Regions from separate parts of the Laceyella putida genome, predicted to be linked through region 2. Evidence: riboswitches for the same ligand, from Rfam matches in the RefSeq annotation. Region 2 holds a riboswitch; each other region holds the start of a gene.
The links. Region 2 has a riboswitch for cobalamin ahead of metE (5-methyltetrahydropteroyltriglutamate--homocysteine S-methyltransferase). Riboswitches for the same ligand answer to the same signal wherever they lie in the genome.

Region 1 (9,723 bases), on a different contig from region 2:
ACCCGATTGGCTTCGATGTTGGCCAGATCGCCTTCGTTTTTCTCGATCGCATACACTTGCCCATGGGGGGAACATTTGGCCGCTTCAATCGCCACCGAACCGGAACCCGCCCCAATATCCCAGACCACGCTGTCTTCTTTCAAACGCAACTCCATCAAACTCAGAAGGCGAATCTCCTTTTTCGTGATCAGCCCTTTGTCCGGTTTGCGCTGGGCGAAGGCCTCATCGGCCATGCCCGTTACCCACGGCCGGCACACAGCCTCATCCTTGCGCTTTAATATCACGACATTGAGCGGAGCGAACTCCGCTTCCGCCAACGGTTCCAGCTCCCACCAGCCTACCCGTTCATCCGCGCCGCCCAGGTTTTCCGCCACAAACGCCTTATACTCCGTCATCTGAAACCTTAACAGATACCGGGCAATCGCGCCGGGGGTATTCAGCTCATCCGTGAGCAACGCCACGGCGTCCCGTCCATCGATGCGCTGGGCCAAACCAAACAACGGTCGGCCATGAAGGCTCTCTACCGGCACCCCCTGCCAACTCTCCCCCATCCGAGCAAACGCGAGCTGAAGCGAACTCACATGGGGGTGAATCTCCACCCGCTCCCGTCCCAAACGACGCACGAGCAATCGACCGATCCCATAGAAAAGGGGGTCCCCCGAAGCCAGCACGACAATGCGCCGCTCCACCATCGCCGCGGCGATGCGTCCGATCATGGCCGAAATCTCATTCTTTAGCGCCCATTTCTCTCCGGGATGCTCTGTGAAATAGGATAAATGCCGCTCTCCCCCAACCAGCACATCCGCTTCTTCAATCTGTTTCCGATAGAGTGGAATCAGCCCATCCTTCCCTTCCGCGCCGATCCCGATCAATTTCACCGTCTGTGTCACTCAATTCCGCCCTCCCCAACAATTCGCCTTTCATTTTCACCAGAATCGTCTCCACTGTCATGCCCCCATCCACGTGCCGCAATCCATGTTGGCAGATTAACTGGCTCATCCGGGTGAAAAACGACATCCGCCCCGCCTCTTCCATCAGTTGGCCCGCATGGGTGGCGCTGTTGGCTTCCCGCACAGCCTGAACGAGATCGGCTGGCGCGCCCGCTTCCACCGCCAATTGAGCCAAAAAATCAAAGTCAACGGCGGCACTTTTGGAATGGACCATCATCACGCCTTGAGCCACCTTGGAAAACTTCCCCATCATCCCCACCAAGGTCACCCGTTCCACCCCGACGCGTTTGGCGTGTTTCAAAGCAAATCCCACAAAATCACCCATCTGGATAAACGCCTCTTCCGGCAAATGCGGAAATCGTTTCATCGCATGCTTTTCACTGATTCCCCCTGTGGTCAAAACGAGATGGCGGCATCCATTGGCCTTGGCCACTTGGATCGACTGCGCCACGCTCGCCCGATAAGCGGCCGTGGAAAAGGGAACCACAATCCCCCGCGTTCCCAGAATCGAGATGCCGCCGACAATCCCCAAGCGGGCATTTAACGTCTTTTGGGCGATCTCTTCCCCGTCCGGAACAGAAACCACGACCCGAACCCCGCGGTTCACCCCGTGTTCGGCCAGCACCGCCGCCACCGTCTCCTTGATCATCCGGCGCGGCACCGGATTAATCGCCGCTTCACCCACCGGCACGGGCAAACCGGGTTTGGTCACCCGGCCCACTCCGACCCCGCCATCAATCTGAATGTCGGCTTCCTCAAGCCAACTGACCGTGGAGACGATGGTCGCCCCATGCGTCACATCCGGATCATCCCCGCCATCTTTGACGGTGCTGGCCTGAGCCATGGAACCGTCCGACTCCACCTCTGTCATCGCAAACGCGGCCGTCTGTCCGATGGGCAACTGAATCACAACGTCACGGATGGCTTCCCCCGTGATCAACGATAGCAAGGCCGCTTTGGTTGCCGCTGTCGCACAGGCGCCCGTCGTATATCCGGTGCGGAGCGGTTTAGTTTCCGACTCTGCCTGCTTTTGCATCATGTCAAACCCCTGTCTCTCGTTCCGCCAACAGAGCCAAAGCATTCACAATCGCCACCGCCGCCGGGCTTCCTCCTTTGCGGCCCAGATTGGTGATAAACGGCACATCCAGCTTGAGCAATTCCTCTTTTGATTCCGCGGCGGACACAAAGCCCACTGGCACGCCGACGATGAGCCCCGGTTTGGCCTTCCCTTCCCGCACCAAGCGAATCAGCTCCAACAAGGCCGTCGGTGCGTTGCCTATCGCGAAAATGCCCCCTTCCGCTTCAGCCACGGCCTTTCTCATCGAGACAATGGCCCTCGTCGTGCCCAAACGCTTGGCTTCTTCCATCACATCCGCATCAGAAATATAGACCCGCACATCACCGCCAAACTGCTCCAGGCGGCTCTTGTTGATCCCCACTTGCACCATCTGCACATCCGCCACGATCGGCTTGCCCGCCCGGATCGCCCGGATGCCCGCCCGAACCGCATCAGGATGAAAGGTCACGCTCCGTCCCAGATCAAAATCGGCGGTCGCATGGATGACCCGTTGCACGACACGAAACTGTTCCTGTGTGAAGTCATGCTTTCCCAACTCATCGGCAATGATCTGAAAACTCAAGTCCTCGATTTCCTGTGGTTTCGTCGTAACGGGGCGAAAAGGTTCACTCATGGGACATCCCTCCTGTTTTCTGATCAGTGCTGGCGGTTTGCCACACATAGGTTGTGGACGGAAGCGGAATGAAGTCCGCGTTCCATGTTCGCTTCGCTGTCACCCACAGGGTACAGGCAAAACCGCCCTTCCATTTATCGGATAATCGACCCGCTGATTTCTGTTCGCACATGACCGATCACTTGCTCGACACTGGAACATGCGTGACCATAATCAATGCGGGGGCGGGAAATGAGAATGACATGAAGTCCCAATTCCAAAGCCGCTTCCACTTTCTCATCAACCGAACCGATCTGCCCGCTTTCCTTGGTAATCACCGTCGTCACTCGATAATGTTGATACAAGGCCCGATTCAATTCCTTGCCAAACGGCCCTTGCATGGCCACGATGTTTTTCTGCTCCAACCCCAGTTGTTCGCATTTTTCCATATTATCTTTGCGCGGCAACATCCGGGCGACGAGACGGAGGCCGGGCTCGGCGGACAACCGTTTGACAAAGATGTCCAACGTTTTGCTGCCCGTCGTCAGCATAACCACCCCTTTTCGCCGCGCGGCCGCTTCCGCCGCCTCCTGATAAGAGGACACGGTTTCGATCAACGGATGCCGCGCCGCCCGCCATTCCGGCCGCTCATAACGCAGATAAGGGACGCCGGCTGTTTCGGCCGCCGCGATGGCATTTTTCGAAGCCTCTTCCGCAAACGGATGACTGGCGTCCACCACCATGTCGACGCCCCGCTCCTGAAGCTCGTGCAGCATCTCGTTTGCCGTCAAGCGACCCACCCGCACCGGAATCTCCGCTTCCCGCAAGCTTTTGGCGGCATTCTCCGTCACCACCGACGCCAAGAGCGGGTACCCTTCCTGTTTCAGGGCACAGGCCAGTTCCCGGGCATCACTGGTGCCAGCCAAGAGAAATAGCATGGTTTCTCCCACCTTTACGCATGATGATGTCCATGATGATGATCATGATCGTGGTGATGTTGGTGGTGTCCAGCCGCGATCGCTTGTTCCGCCAACGCTTGCCAATTCAATGCTTGCCCATGCGCCAATTGGTGGACCCGGCGTTGCCAGATGGGGACAAGGCCGTCATCAAATCCGAGGTAAGGCACCATTTCAGCGTGCACACCTGCGCTCTCTTCGTTAAACTGCCGAACCATCTTCTCCATCCGTTTGATCAACACACCGGTAAACAAGAAATACGGCAACACCACCACCCGCTTGGCTCCCAAGCGGACACACCGCTCCAGCCCGGCTTCCATCCGCGGATCGGTCACGCCGATAAAGCAGGCTTCCACCCATGGGACGTTAAGGCGTTCCCACAGCAAGCGGGCAATCTTATACAAGTCACTGTTGGCTCCGGCATCGCTTGAACCGCGTCCCACCAGCAAGATCGACGTCTCTTCCGCCTCATTCGCGCCCGCGGCCTGCTGGATGCGCGCCTCCAAAATGGGCAGGATCAATTCATCCACTTCCAGCGGCCGTCCATAAGTGAAGCGCACATGGGGATATTGCGCTTGCGCTTCATGCAGAAACAGTGGGATATGGACTTTGGCGTGCCCCGCCATGAACAGCATTAACGGGACGACCTTGATTGAGGTGGCGCCCCGCTCAACCGCCCGTTTGACTCCCGCTCCCATATCGGGCTCCGCCAATTCCAAAAAGCATGTCTCCACAATCGGTTCCGCAAACTGGGGAGCCATCTTTTCGGTGAAGCGCAACAACTCACGGTTTCCCTCGGCATCACGGCTTCCATGGCCCACAAACAAAATCGCTTCCATCTCGTTCTCTCCCATCTATTGTTTTAGGGCGTGTCCGGCGATTCATGCAGTCACTTACGCTCTAATCGCCGCAAGCCAGCGGTTCAATCGTGATGTTGCCCTCGGTGTACCGAAATCCGCCAATCTCTTCCACGCGCTTGAAAAACTTGTGAAAGCGCTCATTGGAATCAGCCTGTTCTTTATAGGCACGCACCGTTTGTTCCACCGCCGTGATCAACTCATCCGGGGTGAGCCCCTCCGCCACCCGTTTTGCCACTTCGGCATTGCGCCCGATTTTTTTGCCTCCCAAGAACAGGTCGAACGAACCGCGGCGATACACAATCCCGATATCCTCCGTCACCGCCCCATAGCAGGCCATGGCACATCCGTTAAACCCGATTTTCAACTCCTTGGGCACATCCAGTCCCCCAATCCGCTTCTGCAACTCCTGCAACTGCGGAATCGACTCCCCTTTATCGCCATCGCAAAAATCGCACGCCTTCAATTGCACCACATCCCCCACCGGCTCCAACAAGAGACCCGCTTCCGTCAACTGTTCCACTACCCGCTCCGGATTGGCGGTCGGCACTTTTAACATCAAGCGATGATCAGGCGTATAATGAATTTCCCCTTGGTCCCCCGCCACTTCGGCCACGCACCGCATCTGCTGCGGCGTCATTTTTTTCTCGGCCAGTCCGGGGGATACCGCCACCTCAAAGATCGAAGCGGAGCCGGACTCACGGCTCTCCCGCAACATCGCCAACGCTTCTTCCGCCACCGCCACCGGACTCATCCCCCCTGCCGCTGCCGGCTGGGACATCATGGACTCCAGGGCCCACGGCTCCGCTTCCGGACGCAGGCGCTCATGCGGTTTCAAAGGCTGCACCACCTTGTCCAGGGTATATTTGCGTTGGTAGCCGCGCGGCGTGATCATCAGACCTTCGTACACAAACGTGCTGCCATTGCCGATCAGCACCGTTGTCAGCATGCCGATCTCATGCTCCAGCATTTGGCTGAGGGTGGTCAACACGATCTCCTGCCGCTCACGGTACGCGCTCTTCACCAGCCCCACCGGGGTCTCCGGAGAGCGGTGCTTCAGGAGAAGCTTTTGCGTTTCGACAATTTGCCTCGTTCGCCGCCCACTTCGGGGATTGTACAAAGCAATGACGAAATCCGCCGCTGCCGCCGCTTCGATGCGTTTGGCAATCACTTCCCATGGAGTCAAGTGGTCGCTCAAGCTGATCGTGCAGGCATCATGCATGACCGGCGCCCCCAACAAGGAAGCGCAGGAATTGATCGCGGATATGCCCGGAATCACTTCCACTTCGATCCCCGAGTCAGGCCGCCAGCCTTTCTCAACCAACACTTCGTACACCAATCCCGTCATCCCGTACACACCCGCGTCCCCGCTGGAGATGACCGCCACAATCTTGCCCGCTTCCGCCAGCCTGACCGCTTCCTGCGCCCGGCTCACCTCTTCCGTCATCCCCGTGCGCACGATCTCCTGGTTCGTCAACAGCGGGCGGATGAGATCAACATAGGTGTTGTACCCCACGATCACTTCGCTCTCCATGAGCGCGGCCCGCGCCCGCCCGGTAATATGCTCCGCATGCCCAGGTCCAAACCCAATCAGCAGGATCTTGCCAACTGAACGATTCATGCAACCACCCCACCACCAATATGATTGAATATTAATTATTTTAAAAATGTTCAATCTAAAAACACGACGTCATACCCGCCAACTCCGTCCGCATGCACTTCACAGCAAAATAAAAAACACCTTCCGCTCACCCAAGCAGAACGTGTTTATAGGTCGCATCCAACCACAGACAACCAAGCAGGCCTTCCCAAAATGGACACATCCCACCTGCCGTCGTCCCCTATAAACACCTCCCCATCCGCGTAGGTCAAGCGGTGTTGTCAGAAAAGGCAGGTCTCCTGGCTCATGGATCGTCGTCTTGAATCGGCATTTGGCCTTCCCATCATAAAGTACAGTGACCAAATCCAGACTCCCCATTTACAGTGGCGGGACCGCGCCGGCCTTTCACCGGTCTTCCCTCTTCGGGAGCGCATGCAAGCACTCCACCTTTTCCCGTTGTTTATTCATTTTCGGGCAAAATCAATCTATTTATAGTGTAGCCTATTACTCTTTCAATTTTCAATTTTCTCACTAGCTATGGCGGGGGATGGACTTGCTTTTTTATTCGGATGCTACTTCTATCTTAGTTATTCTCAGTTGATTGGCAGTTTTAATCGGAAGGGGGTTTTGGTAGAATACCTCACTCGTCGATTCCTAAGTTTTGCTAAACAAACGTTCCAATCATCGGCCCCGAAATCATAAAAACGGAAAATATCGTTTGCAGAAGAGATATAGCCGACTGAGCCCTGTTCATCCGACACATGCATCTTAAACAATTTCATTCCAGAAGTCTGTGCGAATTGCGATAAGATAGTAGTTGGAAAATATAACAATCAAGAAAAACAAATCAGGAAACAGAAAAACCATTGAAAACTCTAGATTTTCCATTTTGATTTACAAAAGTGTGGTTTCGTAAACCATATTATTACTAAATCATAGGAATACTTCAGTCGAATCTCTTTTTTTGTTTAGAAAACCCGAAATTAATTCATAAATCATGAATTTAACAACTAATTTAATTGGGAAGCTTAGACTAACAAAAATTTCAGTTATATTTTCTGGCTTGAGCAATATAGGAAACGAATCTTTTGGTTTAACCCTGACAACATCGCTTCTTCATCAAATAACCTTCTTTTCCTGGGAGTTGTTCATATTTTCTAAGAAAACATTCATTGTACCATGATACACCCCGGCTTAATCGCCGTTTCTCTTACGTATGAAATCAGCGGATTCAGCCCATCCCTCCCCTTTAAATGAGCAGAAATTAAACGACTTGAGTCACATCCTCAAGCCTTTTCGCATTCTTAACCCCAAAGAAAAAAGACTACCCCCATTCGAGTTAGTCCATTAATGCGCTTTCAATTCTTTATGTACCGCCACCCGTTTGGCCGTCATGGTTCTTCTGCTTGACAGGCTGGACAGAGGCCGTACATCTCCAGCCGATGCGATTCGATGCTGTACCCGGTCGCCTGAATGACTTCACGTTCCGCCATTTGAAGCAAGGGGTACTGGAAATCGGTTATTCTGCCACAGCGGCGGCAGATTACATGATCGTGCTCCATCATATTGGCATCGAACCGGCTGGAGGCATCGCTGTAGGTTAATTCCCTGACAAGACTGGCCTGTTTAAACAAGCGCAAGTTGTTGTAAACCGTCGTTGCGCTCATGTTGGGGTAATCCTTTTTCAGCGCTTCATATATATCGTGCGCTGTGGGATGATGAGTGGATGACAGCAAATAGGAAAGAATGGCGTTTCGTTGCGGCGTCATCCGCACCCCGATTCGTTTGAGCGTTTCGATTGCATCGACGTGATGATTGTTCTTGATGCTCATCTCCCCCTTCGCCAAGGGCTACACCATGTTGACCAACCGCCGATCCTTTCCGGATAAACGGTTGGTCCCGTCATTCCTGTCGTTCTTATTTCACAAATGGGCTCAAATCAATGTTCAATCCTTTGGCCAAGCGTTCGCCATACTCTTTGTCGGCCCGATAGAAGTTGCAGATGGCCAGTTTTTGTGTATATTCGTTCACTTGCGATAAATCATTCACCAGATTTTTGATCAGATTTTCCCGCTCCGCTTCCGTAAAGGCCCGATAGCGTTCTCCGGCTTGCTGAAAATCCAGGGTTTTGAAGATTTTTTGGCGACCGGCCACCCCTTCCAGCGGGGTTTCACTTTCCAAATAAGCCGGATCGGCTTTGGGGCGATCCTCATAGCGGTTGGGCTCGTAATTGACCGGACTGATGTCGGTGCGGGTCTGCATGTTGCCGTCCACTTGATAATTATTCACTTTGGCATACGGGCAATTGATCGGCAAGTTTAAGTAGTTCGGTCCGATCCGGTGGCGCTGGGTGTCCGGGTAAGAAAACAAACGCCCTTGCAGCAGCTTATCTTCGGAAGGTTCGATACCGGGCACCAATGCGCTTGGAGAAAAGGCGGACTGTTCCACCTCCGCAAAGTAATTTTGCGGATTGCGGTTGAGTGTCATGCGGCCGACCAGTTGCAAGGGATAGATGTCTTCCGGCCAAACCTTGGTGGGATCGAGCGGATCAAATTCAAACTTGTCCATATCTTCAGGCGGCAGGATCTGCACATACAGGTCCCACTCGGGATAATTTCCCTTGGCGATGTGCTCATACAAGTCCCTGGTCGCATGGTTAAAGTCTTTTCCTTGCACTTCACGGACCTCTTCGGCAGTGAAGTTCCTTACCCCCTGCAACGGTTTCCAATGATATTTGACATAAACGACTTTCCCTTCCGCATTCACCCATTTGAAGGCGTGCACGCTGAACCCTTCCATTTGCCGGTAGTTGGCGGGGGTGCCGTAGTCAGAAAAAAGCCAAGTCATCATATGGGTGGATTCGGGCGTTAACGACATGAAGTCCCAATAGCGGTCAGGATCCTGAATATTGGTGTCGGGAGCCGGTTTTAAGGAATGAACCATATCCGGGAATTTGATGGCATCGCGAATGAAGAAAACGGGCAAGTGGTTCCCGACGATATCATAGTTGCCTTCTTCCGTATAAAATTTGGTTGCAAAACCGCGTGGGTCACGGGCGGTTTCGGGCGAACCCGTCCCATGGATGACGGTGGAGAACCGGACAAATACGGGCGTTTCTTTCCCCACTTCCTGCAAAAACGCCGCCTTCGTATATGCTTTCATGCTATTTGTCACTTTAAACACGCCATGGGCGCCGGCCCCACGGGCATGGACCACCCGTTCCGGAACGCGTTCGCGGTCAAAGTGGGCCAATTTCTCGAGCAAATGGTAATCTTCCAACAGCGCGGGCCCTCTCCGGCCCGCCGTGCGGGAATTCTGATTATCTCCTACCGGTGCCCCTTGGTTGGTCGTTAAGCGTTTTTGATCCATTTATCCACAACCCCTTATAATTATTATATATTGATCATTACTCTCATTTAATAATAATTCTAAATAAGGGAGGGCGCAAGATCTTTTTTGACAAAAAAATAAAACCCCCGGGCCAATGCCACCTGAGGTTTCCGAACGAACACTCCCAACACTTTTTGTCCAAGCACAACCGGCGATCAGCCATTCATCTTGAAATGGCAATCACCCTCATTCTCTGCAATTATTTTTATGTACTGATTCCTTTGGCTTAACAGCCTTTCCATGTATTTGGCCAAAAACAGCTTATCGGCAATGTTTCCCAACCAGCCCAAAGGGGATGTG
Region 2 (9,723 bases):
TCACGCCGATGCCTTGCTGAATAACCGATTTGATTGGTCCAACTGGACATTCCTCCCCAATCATTTCAAGAACATGTATGACAAAGGCTTCATCAACAAAGACATGTTGACGGCCAAATACGCAGATGAAGCAAGATTATTCGCTGAAAACAAATTGGCCTTTGCTTTTCATGCGCCGGCATCCGTGGCGGATGTGAAGAAAATCAATCCCCATGCCAAAATCGGCGTTTTCCCGATTCCCTCCATCAAAAAAGGGGATGAACCCACCTTTGTCGGAGGAGAACGAAACACATTGGGCATTTGGAAAGACACAAAGCATATGAAAGAAGCGAAACAATTTCTTGAGTTCGTGTCGAAAGAAGAGAACATCAAAAAACTGTCAGATTCCACCCTCGCACCCGCTCCATTCAAACAGGTGAAAGCCGGCGGGGAATTTGCTGAGTATTATGATCAATATCAAGATACAAGGGTCTTTCCATACTTTGACCGGGTGTATCTTCCAAACGGCATGTGGGATGTCATGTGCACACTTGGCCAAGAGCTGATTGCCGGAAACATTACACCGGACCAATTCTCCGCAAAAATGAAGGAAGAAGTCAACCGGTTGACCAGCCAACAAAAAAATAAGCTGTTTTTTCCAAAAGGGGGGAGAAACCAACCCCCTTTACCATCCAAGCCAAGGAGGGTAAGACATGCAAAATGGGGCTGCCAGGAACGTGAACACGGCCATCATGCCAGATGCGCCAATGGCAAAACCGCTCAAAAAAAGGAGAACATTAACATCGACCTTCTGGATCAATTTCATGTACGTACCGGCATTATTGCTGTTTTGCGTATTTATTTTTTATCCGTTTTTAAAAGGGATCATGATCTCATTTACAAACTGGGACGGCTATTCACAAGCCTCCATCTGGGTCGGCCTGGATAATTACAAAAGAATGTTCGATGACCCGAACATCGGCACGGTCGTCAAAAATACGTTCATCTACGGACTCGGAAGCACGTTTTTTCAGAACCTGATTGGACTCTTGTACGCACTCTTGTTAAACCGGAGCATTAAAATAAGGGGACTGACCCGAACGATCGTTTATTTGCCGGTTGTTATCAGCCCGCTCATTATGGGGTATATTTGGTATTTCATTTTCCAACTTCATGGCGGTGCGCTTAATGACATCATCCTGCCGTTCCGTGATGAACCGATTAATCTATTGGCTGATCCGGAAAAAAACGTGTGGATCATTACCTTTGTCAACACTTACCAGTACTTGGGGATTGCGATGTTCATCTATCTGGCGGGCCTGCAATCGATTCCCAAAGATTACTATGAAGCGGCCGATCTGGACGGCGCTTCGCAGTGGGGCCGTTTCTGGCACATCACCCTGCCGATGCTCGCCCCTTCCATCACGATTAATATCGTCTTAAATGTGATCGGTGGCATGAAACTGTTTGATGTGATTGTGGCGATGACCAACGGGGGCCCGGGTTATGCGTCACAATCGCTGTCAACGATGATGTACCAGATGTACTTTGCCCGCCAGGACGCGGGATATGCCGCTTCCTTGGGCAACCTGATGTTTGTGCTCATCAGCGTCATCAGTTTGGTCTCTCTCCTCTATTTAAGAAGAAAGGAGATCGTGCGATGAATGGAAAAAAACAAAAAAAGTGGCTGCTGGCGGCGGCGGTGTTCATCAGCGTCTTCCACATCGTCCCACTGTATTTGCTGGCCAGCACCTCGTTTAAGAAGGACAGTGACCTCAGTTCAAAATGGGTGTTTCCTGATTATTTGTATCTCGACAATTTCAAAAATGCTTGGGAAAATGCCAATCTTGGGACGGCGTTTGTCAACAATTTCTTGATTACTGTCATTGCCTTGTCGCTTGTGCTGGTCATCGGGGCGCTCGCTTCTTATCCGCTGGCCAGATTTCAAACAAAATTAAACAAATTCATGTACGTGTTGTTTATCTCAGCCCTGATTGTGCCGCCGTTAACGATTCTTGTTCCGTTATACCAATTTATCGTCGAGTTGGGCGGATTGAATTCATACTGGGCGATCATCGCCCTGCATGTCACGTTTAACTTGCCGATAACCATCTTTCTTTACACCGGATTTATCAATACCATCCCGCGCGAATTGGACGAGGCGGCGATGATTGACGGCGCCTCTAGAATCGGGCTTTTCTTCCGAATCATTTTGCCCTTGTTGCAACCGGTTACGGTGACGGTCATCATTTTGACCGGGGTGACAATCTGGAATGACTACCAATTCTCGGTATTCTTCCTGCAAAACAGCGAGATGGCGACGATTACCGTGGCACTGTCAACATTCTTCTCCATGTTCAACAACAACATCGGCTGGGTGGCCGCCGGTTCCTTGCTGGGCATGTTGCCGGTCACGATTCTTTATCTCTTTTTGCAAAAATACTTTATTGAAGGCATGTCAGCGGGAGCGGTCAAATAAAAATTGAGTGGCCCGAACCATCATGCGACGCGCATCAATGGGACGGGCCTTCGCTTTTGCCATGCACTCTGTCCAAAACAAAGAACCACAGCCCGTTTCGCCGTGGTTCTTTGCGCAAACCTTTATTCCCCAGGTTCCGCCCGCGCCTGTTCAGCCGCTTGCACCATGTGTTTCAGTGCGGCCAGCGTTTCTTCCGTTCCTCTCGTTTTCAAGCCGCAATCGGGATTCACCCAGAATAACTCAGGTTGAATGACAGACAGCCCTTTGCGGATGATATCCGCCATCTCTTCCACTGCCGGTACCCGTGGGCTGTGAATGTCATAGACCCCCAATCCGATCCCTTTGTCATAAGATTCCTCGGTGAAGGCATGGATTAACTCACCATGGCTTCGCGAAGTCTCCAACGAAATCACATCCGCATCCAGCTGGCTGATCACGTCGATGTGATGATGGAATTCACAATAGCACATATGGGTGTGAATCTGCGTCGCATCGGCAACAACCGACGTCGTGAGACGAAACGCCTGAACGGCCCAGTTGAAATACGCCTGCCATTCTTCACGTTTTAGCGGCAAGCCCTCAAACAAGGCGGGTTCGTCCACTTGGATGATGCGAATTCCCCGCTCTTCCAACGCCGCCACCTCTTGCCGAAGCGCTCTGGCCAGTTGAGCCGCCACCTCTTGCTGCGGAAGGTCATCCCGCACAAAGGACCAATGGAGAATGGTGACCGGTCCGGTCAACATACCTTTTACCGGTTTGGCCGTCAACGACTGTGCATACTCGGTTTCCTTGACCGTCATCGGCTCCACAAAGGAAACATCCCCATAGATAATCGGCGGCTTGACGCAACGCGAACCGTACGATTGCACCCATCCATTGCGGGTAAAGGCGAACCCGGCCAATTTCTCCCCAAAGTATTCCACCATATCGGTCCGCTCAAATTCGCCATGCACCAGCACATCGAGTCCCAGCTCTTCTTGCCATTCGATCCACTGCTTGATTTCCGCTTGGATGAACTGCTCAAACTGGGAATCCGTCCACTCGCCTTTTCTCCAGCGTTGCCGCGCTTGCCGCACTTCCCGCGTCTGGGGGAAGCTGCCAATCGTCGTCGTGGGCAGGAGCGGCAGGTCAAGCTCTTCCCGTTGCGCCGCTTGGCGTATGGCAAAGGGCGAACGCGGAGGTTGCGCCGTCCCAGCCGCAGGCACCGATCCGGCGGAAGGGAGACGATCGCGCAACTTGCCCAATCCTCGCAAACGCGCTTCATTCTCGGCAAACACATCCGCCACCGTTTCGGCCCCTTCGTTAAAGCTGGTCGTGAGCCACACCACTTCATCCAATTTCTCGTCCGCAAAGGCCAGAGCCGCTTTCAACTCCGGCGGCAACTTCTCTTCCTTGCTTGTCGTCACGGGCACATGCAATAAGCTGCAAGCGGGCTGAAGCCAAATGCGCTCCGGCGGCACCACCGTCAACACTTGTTCCAGCACTTGCCGTTTTTCCCGCAACGATGCGCGCCACACGCTCCGCCCATCAACGATCCCGACACCCAACACTTTATCCGCCGGGAACCCCGCCGTCGCCAAGGCCTGCAGATGCACTCGCTCCCCATGAACGAAGTCCAATCCAATCCCTTGCACGGGGAGTTGCAGCAAGGCTTCATAATGGGTAACGGAATCGAAATATGTTTGCAACATGATCGACAGCTGTGGCGCGGCTTGATGCAAACGGCGGTAAATGGCGGCGACGGCGTTCATCTCTTCCTGGTCAAGGGAAGTGACGAGAATGGGTTCATCCAATTGGACCCACTCCACCCCCGCCGCTTCCAACTCCCGCAGCACTTGTTCATACAAGGGAAGCAATTTGTCCCAGACGCGGGCTAACTGCGCTTCATCGATCCCTTTGCACAACTTGGCGAAGGTATAAGGTCCAACCATAACCAGCTTGCCTTTGACACCGCACTTTTCCCGCGCTTCAAGATAATGCGCCAACGGTCGGTTCTCGGTCAGGGCGAGCCGATCTTCATTCCACTCCGGCACAATATAATGATAATTGGTGTTAAACCACTTCGTCATCTCACAAGCGACGGCAGAATCGCTTCCCCTTGCCATGGCGAAATACTGCGCCAGTGACACCTTTCCCCCTTCATAACCGAAGCGCTCAGGCACGAGGCCAAACATCACCGCCATATCCAGCACATGATCATAATAGGTGAAGTCGCCGACGGGGATCAGCTCGATCCCTTTCTCTTTTTGTTTTCGTATATGCTCAAGTCGCAACGCTTCCATCTGAGACAAAAACGCTTCTTCTTCCAACTTACCCGCCCAATACGCTTCAAGGGCTTTTTTCCATTCCCGATTGACGCCGATGCGCGGATATCCCAAGTTGCTGCTCTTCATCCCTTTGGCCTCCTCTGGATGTTCATAATAAAAATAGGCATTTCTAACATGCGAAGGTTAGAAATGCCTAGCTAAGGTTCACCAAAGAGAACTCCTCCTGTGAAAGCAGCCATGTTCTAACACCTCCCTATCTTCCGTAGGTCAAGCAGTGTTGCCAGAACAGGCAGGTCTCCTGACTTAAGGATCCGCATCAGTTGCCGGCCTTCCCGGCATCGCACCAGTGGCTTCCATGGCAACCAACTCCCCTATCACAGTGGCGGGACCGTGTCGGATTTGCACCGAACTTCCCTTTTCATCCTTGCCCAACGCAAGGAACCTGTTCCCACAATATGAGATTATTGAAAGCTTGAATCCTATTATATTTATTTTTTCGCAATTACACAACCATTTTAATTCGAATTGAAACAACCTTCTGCCAACCTTGACAAACCAAACGGATAGAGATAAATTTAATTTAGTACAATTTAATATAGATAAATCAATAGAAGGAAGGAGACAACCATGAGTATTTACACATTTTCCGTGACAACAACCAGAGGGGAACAAAAATCATTGGCCGATTACAAAGGCAAAGTGTTGTTGATCGTCAACACAGCCAGCCGATGCGGATTCACTCCGCAGTATAAAGGTTTGCAAGCTTTATACGACCGCCATAAGGAGTTTGGGTTTGAAGTGCCATGCAACCAATTCAACAATCAAGAGCCGGGTACGGATGAAGAGATTCAAAGTTTTTGCGAACTGAATTTCGGTGTGACTTTCCCTTTGTTCTCAAAGATAGAGGTGAACGGGCCAAATGCGCATCCACTGTTCCGATATTTAACCGACAATGCCCCGGGTTTTTTGAACAAGGAGATCAAATGGAACTTTACCAAATTTCTCATTGACCGTCATGGAAAAATAGTGAAACGCTATGCGCCAACCACAGCCCCGGAAAAAATAGAGAACGATATCAAGCAATTGCTCAATGATGTTGAATAATGGCGCAATTTACGTTCTGATGCCCTGATTCATGCTAAGGTTATTTCCTTGCCGCGTTTTTTCCGACGGAATCGTATATTACCCCACCCGATTTATCACTGCACTAGGGCGTGTCTGATAAATATATCGGCGGCTCCAAAACCGTTTTCCCATTCGCTTCAACGGAACCTCAACGGACAAGAAACAGATGATTTAAATGCCCATTCCTCCCTCTTGGCATGCCCCATGGCATGCCATTTTTTGTTTCTCAGTGCCTATCGCTGCCATCCGCAAGATATATTCTCAAAAAAAGGATTGAATCGCCACTCCATATCTGCTAGCTTGGATTGAGGTGGTCCATTGGCGGCGGATCTGAGTCCCATGCCCAACCGTCCTTTGTCAACAAAAGGTGAATTTTTCAAAATAAGAGAGATGAAAACAATGAAACAAACTCATTCACTGAAACAAAAAATACGCCAGTTTCTCATCATTTTAGTGCCCATCCTTGTCACGCAACTGGCTCTGTTTGGGATGAATTTCTTTGATACGGTCATGTCCGGCCATGCCGGCCCCAATGATTTGGCCGGCGTGGCGATCGGGTCCAGCCTTTGGAGCCCGATTTTCACCGGGTTAAGCGGGATTCTGCTTTCCTTGACCCCCATCGTGGCCCAGTTGATCGGGGCAGAGCGAAAAGAGCAAGTGCCGTTTAAGGTAATCCAAGGCGTTTACTTGGCTTTGGCGATCGCCGTCACCGTCATTCTGGGTGGAGCCCTTTTGCTTGATCCCGTCTTGGACGGAATGAACCTGGATGCGCAAGTCCGCACCATCGCGCACGACTATCTGATTGCGCTGACCTTTGGCATTGTGCCGCTGTTTGTCTATACGGTTCTGCGCTGTTTCATGGATGCGTTGGGTCAGACACGGATCACGATGGTTATCACGCTCCTCTCCCTGCCCATCAACGTCGGATTAAATTATTTGCTCATCTTTGGCAAATTCGGCTTTCCCCGCTTGGGCGGGGTGGGAGCAGGATATGCGACGGCCATCACCTATTGGTGCATTGCCTTTATCAGCTTTTTGGTGATCACCCGGGTCATGCCCTTTGCTGAGTACCGCGTATTTGGGCGATGGTTTGGCATCGCCCTATCCGCATGGAAAGAACAATTGAAAATAGGGGTGCCGATCGGCTTCTCAATATTCTTTGAGACCAGCATTTTTGCCGCCGTCACCCTGCTCATGAGTGAATATGACACAGCCACCATCGCGGCCCACCAAGCGGCGTTAAACTTCGCCTCTTTTCTCTATATGGTGCCCTTGAGCATCGCCATGGCCCTGACGATTGCCGTCGGTTTTGAAATCGGGGCCAGAAGGGGAAAAGATGCCCGTCAATACAGCTTCTTGGGTATCGGCATAGCCGTCATGATGGCGATCGTTTGCGCGGTCGGGCTGCTCGTCTTCAAAGAGCAAGTGGCCGGCTTGTACACCACCGACCCCACCGTATTCGAATTGACCAAGCAATTTTTGCTCTACGCCATTTTCTTTCAGCTGTCCGATGCGATTGCCGCTCCCATCCAAGGGGCGTTGCGCGGTTACAAAGATGTCAACGCCACCTTTTTGGTGGCTCTCATCTCATACTGGGTCCTGGGCTTGCCGATCGGGTATGCGCTGGCAAAATTCATGGCTTTGGGCGCATTCGGCTACTGGATCGGCTTGATCTCCGGGTTGGCCTTTGGCGCGATGTTTCTATTGGGGCGGTTATTGCGAATTCAACGGCACCATTCCTCAGCGGTTACGACCAACCAACGGCATTAACCATCATCCCAAGCCAAAGCGACACGATGAAGCCCGGGTTGCTTTGGCTTTGACAACCCCGCACTTCGCCAATGCGGATTAATGTAGAACCATGCCGTATCCCGTCTCACCCATCTTTTTCACAATGGAGGAATAAGTATGAATGTTACCGCATCCCAGCACATTCAATCATTAAAACTAGGCATCTTCAATGAACTGACCCAAACGAAACGCCGTCTGGCTGTCCTGGGGAAGGATCTGATCGACTTGAGCGTCGGCAGCCCCGATCTGCCCCCACCCGATTTCATCAAGGAGGCCCTCATCCATTATGCGAAGCAAGATGATGCGTATGGCTATACGTTGGGAGCCCTCCCCAGCTTTCATCATGCGGTGGCCTCCCTGTATGAGCGGCGTTACGGTGTCTCTTTGCAACCGGAAACCGAAGTGTTGCAGTTGATCGGTTCCCAAGAAGGATTGACCCATTTGCCCGCGGCCCTGATCAACCCGGGCGATGTGGTGCTCGCTCCGGACCCCGGTTACCCCGCCTATGAAGCAGGCATTCGTTTGGCCGGCGGTCAGCTCGTTCCCATGCCGCTTTGTGAAGAAAATGGCTATTTCCCGCGGTTGGACTTGATTCCATCCGAGATTGCCGAACGGGCCAAGCTGATGTTTCTCAATTATCCCGCCAATCCCGTCACCGCAGTTGCCACCCTCGATTTCTTTAAAGAAGTGGTGCGATTCGCCAAAAAGCATCACATTCTGGTCGTTCATGATTATGCCTATTCGGAGTTGACCTTTGACAATCATCATTCCCCCAGCTTCCTGTCGGTTCCGGGAGCGAAAGAAGTGGGAGTGGAGTTTAACTCCTTGTCCAAGACATTCAGCATGGCCGGGTGCCGCATCGCTTATATGGTGGGTCATCCGCAAGTGATCCGGATCTTGGCGACGGTCCATTCCAATACGCACTATGGGATTTTCCAGCCCATTCAAAAAGCTGCCGAAGTAGCCTTGACTGAGGGTGAAGCATATATCAGGGAGATGAATCTCACTTATCTTAAGCGGCGGGATGCCCTCGTCGCCGAGCTCCATGCGTCCGGTTGGCGCGTCACGTCCCCGCCCGCCACCATGTTTGTCTGGGCCCAAACGCCAGGCAACCGACCGTCGCGGGAATTTGCGTTTCGCTTACTGGAGGAGGCGGGTGTCGTCCTTACACCCGGGCAAGCTTTTGGGGAAAACGGGGAAGGCTATGTGCGGATCTCGCTGGTCCAACCCGAAGCACGCCTACGCGAAGCCGCTGCCCGCATCGGGACTTTTCTGGCCCAAGCACCCTCGGCTCTGTAAACGATATGACAAAGCCCACTTCTCTTATCGGAAGTGGGCTTTTAATAATAGCGAGTTTATGTAAAACTAATTGAGTTTTTGAACAAGTTCCACCAAATCGTTAAGGCCGCTGATGAGGGCGGAAATCGTGACGGCAATCGCAGCGATGTGCCCGTAGTTTATTTGGAATTCGCCAATTTTTTTGTTCAGTTCAATCAGTTTATCTTTGTCTAACTTTCCTCGTCTTAATTGTTCTTCAACCTGCATGGATGCGTTGAGTTCGAGGTCAATGGTCGGGACTTTTCTGAAAAAAGGCCTTGAATATAATCGCTTTGCTGTTTCCTCTTCTGTCATGTAAGACGATAAATTTCGAATTTCACGGCGGAATTGTTCAAGACATTCGCTCCAAACCCTGCCCTGTTCCATATCTACAGAAATCGTATTCATTCATTCTTGCACCTCATTATATAGAATATAGCATGAATTATATTATATCAGAACAGTATAAGAGTAAAGAGACCACGATCGCTCTCCCCCACAACGTTCATTCGAATCCAACTTCGCTTTTTTCTCATGCACCAAGGACACAAATAGAGGAAAGTTTACGAATAAATAAGTGACACCTTCCCAAACGATTACCCTTGGAACAACAAAAGCTACCCTTGGTCGGGGTAGCTTGTTTTTTACGAAGGCATGGGGGTCGGTGTCGGTTTGGCGTATCCATCCCTGTACTTTTGATCAATGTATTGCCGGATCTCTTTCACCGATTTCCCCTCTTGTTTCAACTTGGCTGACTCCACCGCA
Region 3 (9,723 bases), on a different contig from region 2:
GTCCGCCAATCACACCGGTCTTGCCCTCATCGCCCGTGCGGGTATAGATTTTCAACTTGTTCGCGCTCCTCTCCGTTTTCCCTTGTTCCGGCCGCCGTCAACAGCACTTGCGGAACGCGCAACAGGGGATGTTCAATCAAAATCGGTGTCATCCCATATACCTCTTCCACCATTTCCTCCACAATCACCTCATGCGGTGTCCCTTGCCGCACGACTTTGCCCTCTTTCAGCACCACCAGGCGATCACAATATTGTGCGGCGAGATTCAAATCGTGCAATACCATGATCACGGTCAATCCACATTCCGTTTGCCACCGTTTGACCCAACCCAGTAATACAAACTGATATTTCAAATCGAGATAAGCGGTGGGCTCATCCAGCACCAGTAACAGCGGCTCTTGCGCCATCGCCCGCGCCAAGGAGACCCGTTGCTTTTCGCCGCCGCTGAGTCGCGCGAAGATCCTTCCTGCCAAGTGCTGGCTGTCCGTCTCCCGCATCACATGGGCGACGACCTGTTCATCCCGTTCGCTCAGCCACGGCCAGCGACCCAGATACGGATGGCGACCCATCTCCACTATTCCTTTGACAGTGAAATAGATTTCCCCTACCTCTTCCTGGGCCAACATGGCAATTTGTCGCGCCCGTTCTTTGACGCTCATCTCCGCGAGCAACCGGTCGCGCAACCATACCTGGCCGGCGTCTGCTTTCATCTCCCCCACCAAGCATGAAAGGAGGGTGCTCTTGCCGCTTCCGTTGGGACCGAGGATGCCAATCATTTCGCCCGGCGCCACCGCCAGGCTGATCCCTTGCAGCACCCAGCGGTCGCCCAATCGCTTGCTGAGCTGTTCCGCCCGCAACAACATGGTCTTTCCTCCTCTCATCCACTCCATTTATGCTGATGCCTGCGCAAAATGGCCGCAAAAAAGGGGGCTCCCACAAACGCGGTGATCACGCCGATCGGCAATTCGCGCGGCGCGAGCACCACTCGGGACAACGCGTCCGCCCAGATGAGAAAGATCGCGCCGGCCAACAGGGAAAGCGGTATCAGCGTGCGGTGATCACCACCGGTCAACATCCGCATCATATGGGGGATGACCAAACCGACAAATCCAATCATTCCGGCTACCGATACCGCCGCTCCGGTCATCAGGGAAGCGAGCAGGATCAGTCCCAAGCGGACCTGGGTGACGGACAGCCCCAAATGAGTGGCGGAACGATCTCCAAGCGCGAACAGATTCAGCTCCCGACTGAACAGCCAGCAAAGGACAACCCCTCCCAGACTGAACGGCAACACCACTTCCACGTGTTGCCACTCGCGCAACGCCAAACTTCCCATCAACCAAAACTGGATCCGGTTCAACTCCTCGGGTGACAAGGAGATGAGCAGGGTGAGCACCGCCCCGAAAAAGGACTGCACCACCACCCCCGCCAGGATCAGTGAAGAGACCTGCAGTTGCATGCGGATGCGCGCCAACCGAAGCACGAGCAACACGGAGACGGCCGCCCCGACGAAAGCGGCCAGCGGCAACGCCCACTGGCCCAACATGGTCAGCCCCCAACCGGTGATCACCACGAGCGCGCTGCCGACGGAGGCGCCGGACGAAACGCCCAAGACATAAGGATCAGCCAGCGGGTTGCGCAATAACCCTTGAAACACGGTGCCCGCCACCGCCAAGGTTCCCCCGATCAACGCGACCAGGATCACGCGCGGCAACCGCAGTTCCCAGATGATGACCTCATCCGTTCCCACACTGGCCCCATCCCCGAGCGGCAGGACATGGTGAACGATCACCCGCCAAACGGTCTCCAAGCCAATCTCCGTGCTCCCCACCGAAACGGCGGCCGCTAAGGAAAAAAGAAGGCAGAGGATGAGTCCTCCGCCCCAAGCCAAAGCCCGCGCCTTTCTCACTTCTCTTCACCAAATTTCTCCGGATAAAACTGCTCGGCCATTTCTTTGACCCCTTGGAAGATCCGCGGTCCCGGACGGTTGGTCAAATTGGGGTCCACGGCATAGACGCGCTTCTCCTTGACGGCATTCACGGTTGACCAGCCTTGGCGCTTCATGATTTGGTCTGTGCTTCCATAAGATGAGATGATGATATCAGGATTCCATTTGGCCACTTGCTCAGCGGACACCTGTGGCCAGCCTTTCAGCTCCGCCGCCACATTCACCCCGCCCGCGGCCAAGACCAACTCATTCATGAATGTATCGCCACCGACGGTAAACAGCGTCGGATCCAACTCCACAAACACTTTCACCCGTTTCTCTTTGGGCACATCCACCACTTTGGCATAAATGTCGCGTTGCTCTTTTTGCAGCTTGGCGATTAAGTTGTCCGCTTCACGAGCCGCATTGGCCGCCGTGGCGACGATCGCGATCGAGCGGTAGATGTCTTTGATGTTCTTGGCATCCAATACGATAACCGGGATGCCCAGCCTCTTTAACTGATCCAATGTCGCTTTGTCATTTGCCCCGTTGGCCAACACCAAGTCCGGCTTCAACGCGACGACTTTCTCCACATTGATCTTGAAATCGCCGACTTTGGGCAATTTCTTCACGGCTTCAGGATAGTTATCATTGGTGGTCACGCCCACCACCTTTTTATCCAATTGAAGCGCATAAGCGATTTCCGTATTGCTTGGCATCAGTGAGACGATGCGCTTTGGCTCTTGCTTGACGGTCACCTTGTTGCCCGCTTGGTCCTTCACCTCGACCGGATAGTCCACCGCCCCCGGTTTGACCGGCGATTGGCCGCCAGCCGTTCCCGATGGAGCGGAAGGGCCACAGCCCACCACGCTGAGCACCAGCAACACACTTAAGCACAGCAAGCCAAAACGTTGTTTCCACATCGATGTCATGAATTCTTCTCCTTTCTTGATGCGCACGTGAAAAACCTGTGCATCCCGATGGGCACAGGTTGGAGAAGAGCATGCGAAAAAGACGCGGGATTCAACTGCCCGCACGCACGCGTCCCTCCTTAACCCTCGAAGGAGAACGCAAGTGGACGTTTGGAAAAGGCAGGTCTCCTGGCTCATGGTTCATCGTCCAACTGCGCCTTCCCATCGTGATGTCACGACAGTGGCCTTCACCTGTTGCAGTTATCCTCCCCATTGACAGTGGCGGGACCGCGCCGGATTCGCACCGGACTTCCCTCTTGGCTCTCTTTATGCAAGAAAGACCTTTTCCCCTATTCACTTCGTTCGTTATCATTATAATGGAAAGGGAAATCCGTTGCAATTTTAGGCATATTAACAAAGTTCACCAACACAGGAGGAGCGATATGAACCGTTACCCATTTGCGCTTGACCTCGGCAAAGAGGATCGCATCATCCGTGGGGACCTATTTTTACCGGACACTGTGCCATCGGCCCCCACTGTGCTCATCTGTCATGGATTCAAGGGTTTTAAGGATTGGGGCTTTTTTCCCACATTGGGACAGAGACTGGCGGAAGCCGGCTTGGCCGCCATCACCTTCAACTTCTCCATGAATGGGGTGGGGAAAGATCTTGAACACTTTACTGAACTGGAAAAATTCTCGCGAAACACCTTCAGCCACGAACAAGAAGATCTGGTTTTCTTGATTGAAGCCCTCCGGCAGGGGGCTCTTCCGCAAGCGGAGCGGTGTGACCTCACCCGGTTGGGGATCATGGGACATAGCCGTGGCGGCGGCAACAGCTTGCTGTACGCGTTGGATCATCCCGACAGGGTGAAAGCCGTGACCATCTGGAACAGCATTCACCGGGTTGACTTCTTCTCGCCCGAGTTGATCGAAGAATTGCGGAACAAGGGTATCTCCCATGTCATCAACGGAAGAACCGGACAACGCTTGCCGATTCGGCGCGAAGTGTTGGAAGACATCGAAGCGAACCGTGAACGCTTCGATCTGCTCGGGCGCCTTCCCCATCTCAAGCAACCGCTGTTGCTCGTCCAAGGCGACCAAGATTTGCCCGGACTCTACGAAGGGGCGGTACGGATGGCCGAAGCGGCGCCGCAGGCCACTCTTCATGTGATCCAGGGGGCGAACCACACGATGGGCGCCGTGCATCCGTTTGCCGGAATGACCCCGCAATTGGAAGAAGCGATTCGGGTAACCGCCGATTTTTTTGTGCGGGAGTTGGGATAAACACCAACACAAGAACTCCGATCGCGAACCACAGTCCTTCCATGTCCGCAAAATAGGCCCGTTAAAATGGACGAATGGGTTAAACTAGAAGATAGACGCAACCGAAAGGAGAACGATGATGACCGTAAGCCATCTCAAACAAGTACAACTCCATGTGGAAGGCATGTCTTGCCAACATTGTGTGCGGGCGGTGGAGAATACCGTCAAGGAGGCGGGGGCGGAAGCGCAGGTTGACTTGGCCAACCGCCGCGTCACCATCCATTATGATGAAAACAAAGTCAGCCTCGACCAGATCAAACGCGAAATCGAGGAACAAGGCTACTCGATCGCTTAAATTCAGGAAGCAGGTGGAATGAATGGAACCGCGACAACCGGAAGAACATCACCCATGTTCCTCTTCAACCGAACGGAAAAGCCACCACTCCGAAAAAGTGAAAACCAATCTGACCTCCCGCCTTAACCGCATTGAAGGACAAGTGCGCGGGATTAAGAAAATGATCGAAAACGATACCTATTGCGATGATGTCCTCAACCAGATCGCCGCCGTGCAATCCGCCTTGAACAGCGTCGGTAAAATCCTGTTGGAAGGGCACTTGCGCAGTTGCGTTACAGAACGGCTCCAAGAAGGGGACACCCAGGTGATAGACGAACTGCTCGTCACCGTAAAAAAACTGATGAAATGAACAAAGCGGCTTTCTTCATGCAGAAGAAAGCCGCTTGCGCTTGCTGACAAAGTGGCCCCGGAGTCGATTTTGAGTCTCCGTTTCCCACTTTTTCCTTTGTTTTTTCACCCCCAGGGTACAGGCAAAAATCTTCCTCCTCTCAGGATGTGTCATGATCATGATCTCTTACAACCGCGGGTCGATCGGTTCCGATTCCAAGGCCATGACGCCAAACGCGCACTCATGCACACGATAGAGCGGCTCCTTTGCCACAAAACGCGCAAGCCCCTCCAGACCCAAGGCAAATTCGCGCAAGGCCAGAGACCGTTTCTGCTTCAGACCCCGTTTGCGCAAGCGGGTCAAGTTGGCTTCCAGCGTGTAGTCAGGTCCGTAGATGATCCGCAAATACTCCCGTCCCCGGCATTTGACCGCGGGCTGGAGCAAGCCGTGCTTGGTGGTGGAGATAAAGGAGAGCGGCTTGACCACCATTCCTTCACCGCCCGCTTCCGTCATCTCAAGCCACCACGCGATCGCCGCTTCCACTTCGGCCGGTTGGTTCACGTTGACCACACGATAGCGGGTGGCCAGGAGAACCTCCGTATCCTGCTTGCATATCCTTGCAATCGTCTCCATGTGCCACAGATGATCATGGTCGCTATAGACCCGCCCCTCTGTCGCCAACAGGTGAAACGGAGCCAGCTTATAATCGGCCAACCCCTGAACACGCCACGAGTAACGCCGATACGCTTCCACGAAACGCCGGCTGTTTTCGCGCTTCTCTTGGAAACGGGACAAAAGCGCCTCCGCATGCCGTCCCCCGGTTACCGCTTGTTGCAACAGCGATACCGCCCCATTCAAAGCGAAGCGGCTCGCCGACCCCACTTTGGCATACTGCTGCCGGATTAACTCCTGCGCTTTGGCCGACCAAGGCATCAATTCGCAATCGAGGCACACCCAGTCGGTCTTCAGCTCATCCCACAGTCCCGCTTGGGTGATCGACCGTTGCAACCGCTCCAACAACGCTTGTTCCACCGACACATCCTCAAAAAAACGTCGGCCCGTACGCGTATAGATGATGCCCCAACTCGCTTCCGCCACGCCAAACCGCTCCAAGGGCACTTGCTTATTCCGGCAAACGATGACCACCGCACGCGATCCCATATGCTTCTCTTCACAAATGACGCGCAACACCCCGCGTTGCCCGTAGTACCGCAAAGCCTCTTCCGGATGTTCCAGATATCCGGGTTGCCCGGATGTTTCCGATGGGGACATCGTCGGCGGAAGGTAGATCAGCCATTTGGGATCGATCGCAAACCGGCTCATCGTCTCCAAGGCGGCCGCGGCTTGATCCTTGTGAATGTGCACAGGACTCGCGAGCAAGCGGGTTTGAATGCGGTCTTTCCTTACATCCTCCACATCAATCCTCGTCCCGTCCTGTTTCATCACCGAATCATCCGCCGAAACCAACGGCCGCACCGGTTCAGCATACACTTGCCGCGCCGGGACGGATACCAGTTCATTCTCCGGATATCGAAAGGCCGTCAGTTTCCCGCCAAACACGCATCCCGTATCAATGTTGAGCGTCCGGTTGCACCAGATGGGTTCCGGAATCGGGGTGTGCCCATACACGACCGTCGCCCGCCCGCGATACGATTCCGCCCAGTTCAACCTTACAGGCAGGCCAAACTCATCGGTCTCTCCCGTCGTCTCACCGTAAAGGGCGAAATCGCGGATCACACTGGAAGCCCGCCCCTGATACTCTTCTTTCATTCCGGCGTGGGCCACAACCAGCTTGCCGTCATCCAGGACATAATGGCTGACCAACCTTTGCAAAAACTGCCGCATCTCCTCGATCCATTCCGGCGATTCCCTTTCCAATTGGGCCAAGGTGACTTCCAGCCCGTGCTTGACTTGCACTTGCCGCCCATTCAATTTCTTAAGCAACTTGACATCATGGTTGCCCGGCACACAGAGCGCCTTTCCTTGCTTGACCATGCTCATCACGAGGCGCAACACGGACGGGCTGTCCGGACCGCGGTCAACCAAGTCCCCCAAGAAGATGGCTCGCCGCCCCACCGGCGGTTCAACGCGAATGTCCGCGCCGGTTCCCGTTACACGGTAACCCAGCTTCTCCAGAAGCTCAACCAGCTCCGCATAACATCCGTGAATATCCCCAATGATGTCAAACGGTCCCGTCTCTTCGCTTTTATCCACCCATGGGCGTTCCCTTACGATCTCCACTTGCCGCAACTCTTCAGGCGTGTGCGCTTTATAGATATAACGGAAGCCTTCCTGTTTCAAGTCCTTCAGTGATCGCTTCAGCGCTCGGTGTTGCCGTTTGATCACGTGCGGCGCCAGTTTCCTTTCCCGCATCGCATTATGTTGTTGGCAGACGCTTTCCGCCACATCCATCACCAAAGCGACGGGGATCATGTGATATTTTTTCGCCAGGGCGATCAGTTCCTTGCGCCCGTCGGGTTGGACGTTCGTCGCATCGATCACCGTCAGCCGTTTCCGTTCCAACCGCTTCGCCGCCACATGGTGCAACACCTCAAACGCGGCCCGGGAAGCCGATTGATCACTCTCATCATCGCTTACCATGGCGCGAAAGAAGTCGGAGGAAAGCACTTCCGTCTCCTTAAACGCCCGCATGGCAAAGGTGGATTTCCCTGATCCCGATGCGCCGATCAACACCACCAGCGAACATTCCGGTATCTTCCATTGCATGATGGTCACCTCTATGATTCCCTCGATTCCTTCGTCAATCTGTGAATAAACCTTTATCCGCCGCGCTCCAAAACCGCTTGCCAATGACTTTAGAAATCATATGTCGTCAGTCGGTTTGCCGCTGAAACACCGCCATCTGCGTGGGGGCGCCAACGTTCGGATCAAACGGACCCACCGGGTGGAACTGAACCGAATAGCCATGGCGCTTCGCGATCGGCTCAGCCCACGCCGCAAACTGCGCCCTCGTCCACTCAAAACGGTGGTCGTGATGCCGCATCTGCCCTTCCGCCATCCCTTGAAAACGCGCGTTATATTCGCGGTTGGGAGTCGTCACGATCACCGTGTCCGGCTCCAGCTCGCCAAACACGAGCTGTTCCAGTTGCGGCAACCGTTCCGGCGCAATGTGCTCGATCACTTCCACCAAGCTGACCGCTTCATAGCCCCGCAAACGGCCATCGCGATAGAGGAGCGAGCCTTGAAACAGCTCCACCTGTTCCGGCAACCGTTCTCTGGCGATCTGCAAAGCTTGCATGGACACGTCCATTCCCGCCAATTTTTCAAAACGCCGATCCTGGCTGAGAATGCGCAGCAGTTTCCCTTCGCCGCAACCCAAGTCCAATACCCGTGTCGCCCCCACTTGCCGCAACATCTGAGCCACTGTTTGCAGACGGATATCATTGAGTCGCAAAGGCTTTTCCGCTTGTTCTTCCCGGCTGTCCGTCAGCTCCGCCGGTTCGGCCCATTCCGCCAAGGCTTTTTGTGCAAGCTTGCGCTGATATTTCAGATAGCGGGTCGTGATCCACTCCCGCTCCGGATGATGCGGCAGCCATTCCTCCCCATGGCGCAACAGCTTCTCCACCTCATCTTCGCCCACCCAATAATGCTTTTCATGATCAATGGCGGGAATCAGCACATAGAGATGGGACAGCAAGTCCTTCAACCGCACCCGCCCGCGCAAAGTCAACCGGACATAAGGACTCAGACCCCACTCGGGATACGACTCATCCAATGGCAAAGGGTTCACTTCCACTTCATAACCTAATGGAGAGAATAACCGCTCTATCCGTTCACTTCCTCCGCGAGCGGGCAACAGTGAAAGAGTCGCCTCCAGCGGGACGGCTTTATCCACCAACTCAGACCGCTCTTTGGAACGTCCCGCCAACGCCGAAGAATACACCTGGCCCAAGGCAACGCTGAAGAAGGAAGAAGCGACATACGGCCGATCATTGACATACTGGTCCAAGGTGAAGGCGGAGCCCTGTTGCCCCCGCCCCCGAACCAACAGCACGGGATCCAATTCCATCAACAGCACCGCCGTAGCGCGCTCTTCACTCACTTCTGGATAAAAGACATGCGCTTCCCCATACGACAAAGAAAACGTCTGAACCCGTTCGGGATGTTTATGGAGCAAATAACCCAAATCCGTCGCCGGCTTCTCCTTGTATGTGATAGATAAATACATGGTTGCTCAAATCTCCTAAAGTTTCTATTTATATAGAATATCATCCGTTTCATTAATCATCTTACAATCCCGACCATTACTCTACAACAGCATTTTATATAATAAATCAGTCATGTTGATTAGCCTTTAAGGAGAAGGCGGTTTTGCCTGCACCCTGTGGGTGAAAGCTTCGTTAAGAACGCAGTCTCATCATCCGCCTCCACCAAATGATTGTCTCCACCAAAAAACCGCCTTCCCACGAAGACGGTTTGGTTTGTTGTTATGCTTTTTGCCTTGCTTCTTCTTTCAGCACCTGCTTCATGATTTTGCCCAAGCCATTTTTGGGAAGCTCATCCACAAACACGACTTCAGGCACTTTGTAGGCGGCCAAACGCTCCCGGCATCGGCGAATCACATCCGCTTCCGTCAACGGAGTGTCCGGCTTTTTGACCACATAGGCCCGTGGCGCTTCCCCCATCACTTCGTGGGGCGCGCCGACCACCGCCACTTCCAGCACATCCGGCATCTGATGGATCACTTCTTCGATTTCACCGGGATAGACATTGTCCCCGCCGTAGACAATCACGTCTTTATAGCGGGACGCTACGTATAAAAAGCCATCTTCATCAAAATAACCCGCATCGCCCGTATAACACCAACCATCCCGCAACACTTGGGCGGTCGCCTCCGGATTGCGCCAATACCCTTGGAACAGGTACGGGCTTGTGACCACAATCTCCCCGACCTGACCCGGGGGCAAGGCCGCGCC

Region 1: it holds a riboswitch for cobalamin, as region 2 does, so the genes downstream of both, cobJ (precorrin-3B C(17)-methyltransferase) here and metE (5-methyltetrahydropteroyltriglutamate--homocysteine S-methyltransferase) in region 2, are expected to answer to the same signal.
Region 3: it holds a riboswitch for cobalamin, as region 2 does, so the genes downstream of both, ACFQNG_RS12425 (ABC transporter substrate-binding protein) here and metE (5-methyltetrahydropteroyltriglutamate--homocysteine S-methyltransferase) in region 2, are expected to answer to the same signal.

What each region holds. Positions count from the first base shown of each region.
Region 1 covers NZ_JBHTBW010000011.1:30,011-39,733, forward strand. Annotated here, with positions in the region: gene cbiE (precorrin-6y C5,15-methyltransferase (decarboxylating) subunit CbiE) at 1-890, opposite strand, end outside; gene ACFQNG_RS04520 (cobalt-precorrin-5B (C(1))-methyltransferase) at 811-1,986, opposite strand; gene ACFQNG_RS04525 (precorrin-8X methylmutase) at 1,991-2,641, opposite strand; gene cobK (precorrin-6A reductase) at 2,776-3,558, opposite strand; gene ACFQNG_RS04535 (sirohydrochlorin chelatase) at 3,573-4,415, opposite strand; gene cobJ (precorrin-3B C(17)-methyltransferase) at 4,477-6,054, opposite strand; cobalamin riboswitch at 6,306-6,499, opposite strand; partial or broken gene ACFQNG_RS04545 (MFS transporter) at 6,701-6,851, opposite strand; gene ACFQNG_RS04550 (Fur family transcriptional regulator) at 7,425-7,865, opposite strand; gene ACFQNG_RS04555 (catalase) at 7,951-9,402, opposite strand; gene ACFQNG_RS04560 (SRPBCC family protein) at 9,579-9,723, opposite strand, start outside.
Region 2 covers NZ_JBHTBW010000045.1:30,239-39,961, forward strand. Annotated here, with positions in the region: gene ACFQNG_RS13295 (ABC transporter substrate-binding protein) at 1-928, shown strand, start outside; gene ACFQNG_RS13300 (carbohydrate ABC transporter permease) at 822-1,643, shown strand; gene ACFQNG_RS13305 (carbohydrate ABC transporter permease) at 1,640-2,458, shown strand; gene metE (5-methyltetrahydropteroyltriglutamate--homocysteine S-methyltransferase) at 2,581-4,851, opposite strand; cobalamin riboswitch at 4,997-5,186, opposite strand; gene ACFQNG_RS13315 (glutathione peroxidase) at 5,353-5,829, shown strand; gene ACFQNG_RS13320 (MATE family efflux transporter) at 6,250-7,620, shown strand; gene ACFQNG_RS13325 (aminotransferase class I/II-fold pyridoxal phosphate-dependent enzyme) at 7,759-8,940, shown strand; gene ACFQNG_RS13330 (hypothetical protein) at 9,007-9,366, opposite strand; gene ACFQNG_RS13335 (PCYCGC motif-containing (lipo)protein) at 9,603-9,723, opposite strand, start outside.
Region 3 covers NZ_JBHTBW010000040.1:47,478-57,200, reverse strand. Annotated here, with positions in the region: gene ACFQNG_RS12440 (cob(I)yrinic acid a,c-diamide adenosyltransferase) at 1-55, opposite strand, end outside; gene ACFQNG_RS12435 (heme ABC transporter ATP-binding protein) at 27-863, opposite strand; gene ACFQNG_RS12430 (FecCD family ABC transporter permease) at 878-1,909, opposite strand; gene ACFQNG_RS12425 (ABC transporter substrate-binding protein) at 1,906-2,964, opposite strand; cobalamin riboswitch at 3,001-3,199, opposite strand; gene ACFQNG_RS12420 (alpha/beta hydrolase family protein) at 3,282-4,124, shown strand; gene ACFQNG_RS12415 (cation transporter) at 4,243-4,458, shown strand; gene ACFQNG_RS12410 (metal-sensitive transcriptional regulator) at 4,481-4,807, shown strand; gene ACFQNG_RS12405 (polynucleotide kinase-phosphatase) at 4,973-7,513, opposite strand; gene ACFQNG_RS12400 (3' terminal RNA ribose 2'-O-methyltransferase Hen1) at 7,620-8,975, opposite strand; gene ACFQNG_RS12395 (class I adenylate-forming enzyme family protein) at 9,235-9,723, opposite strand, start outside.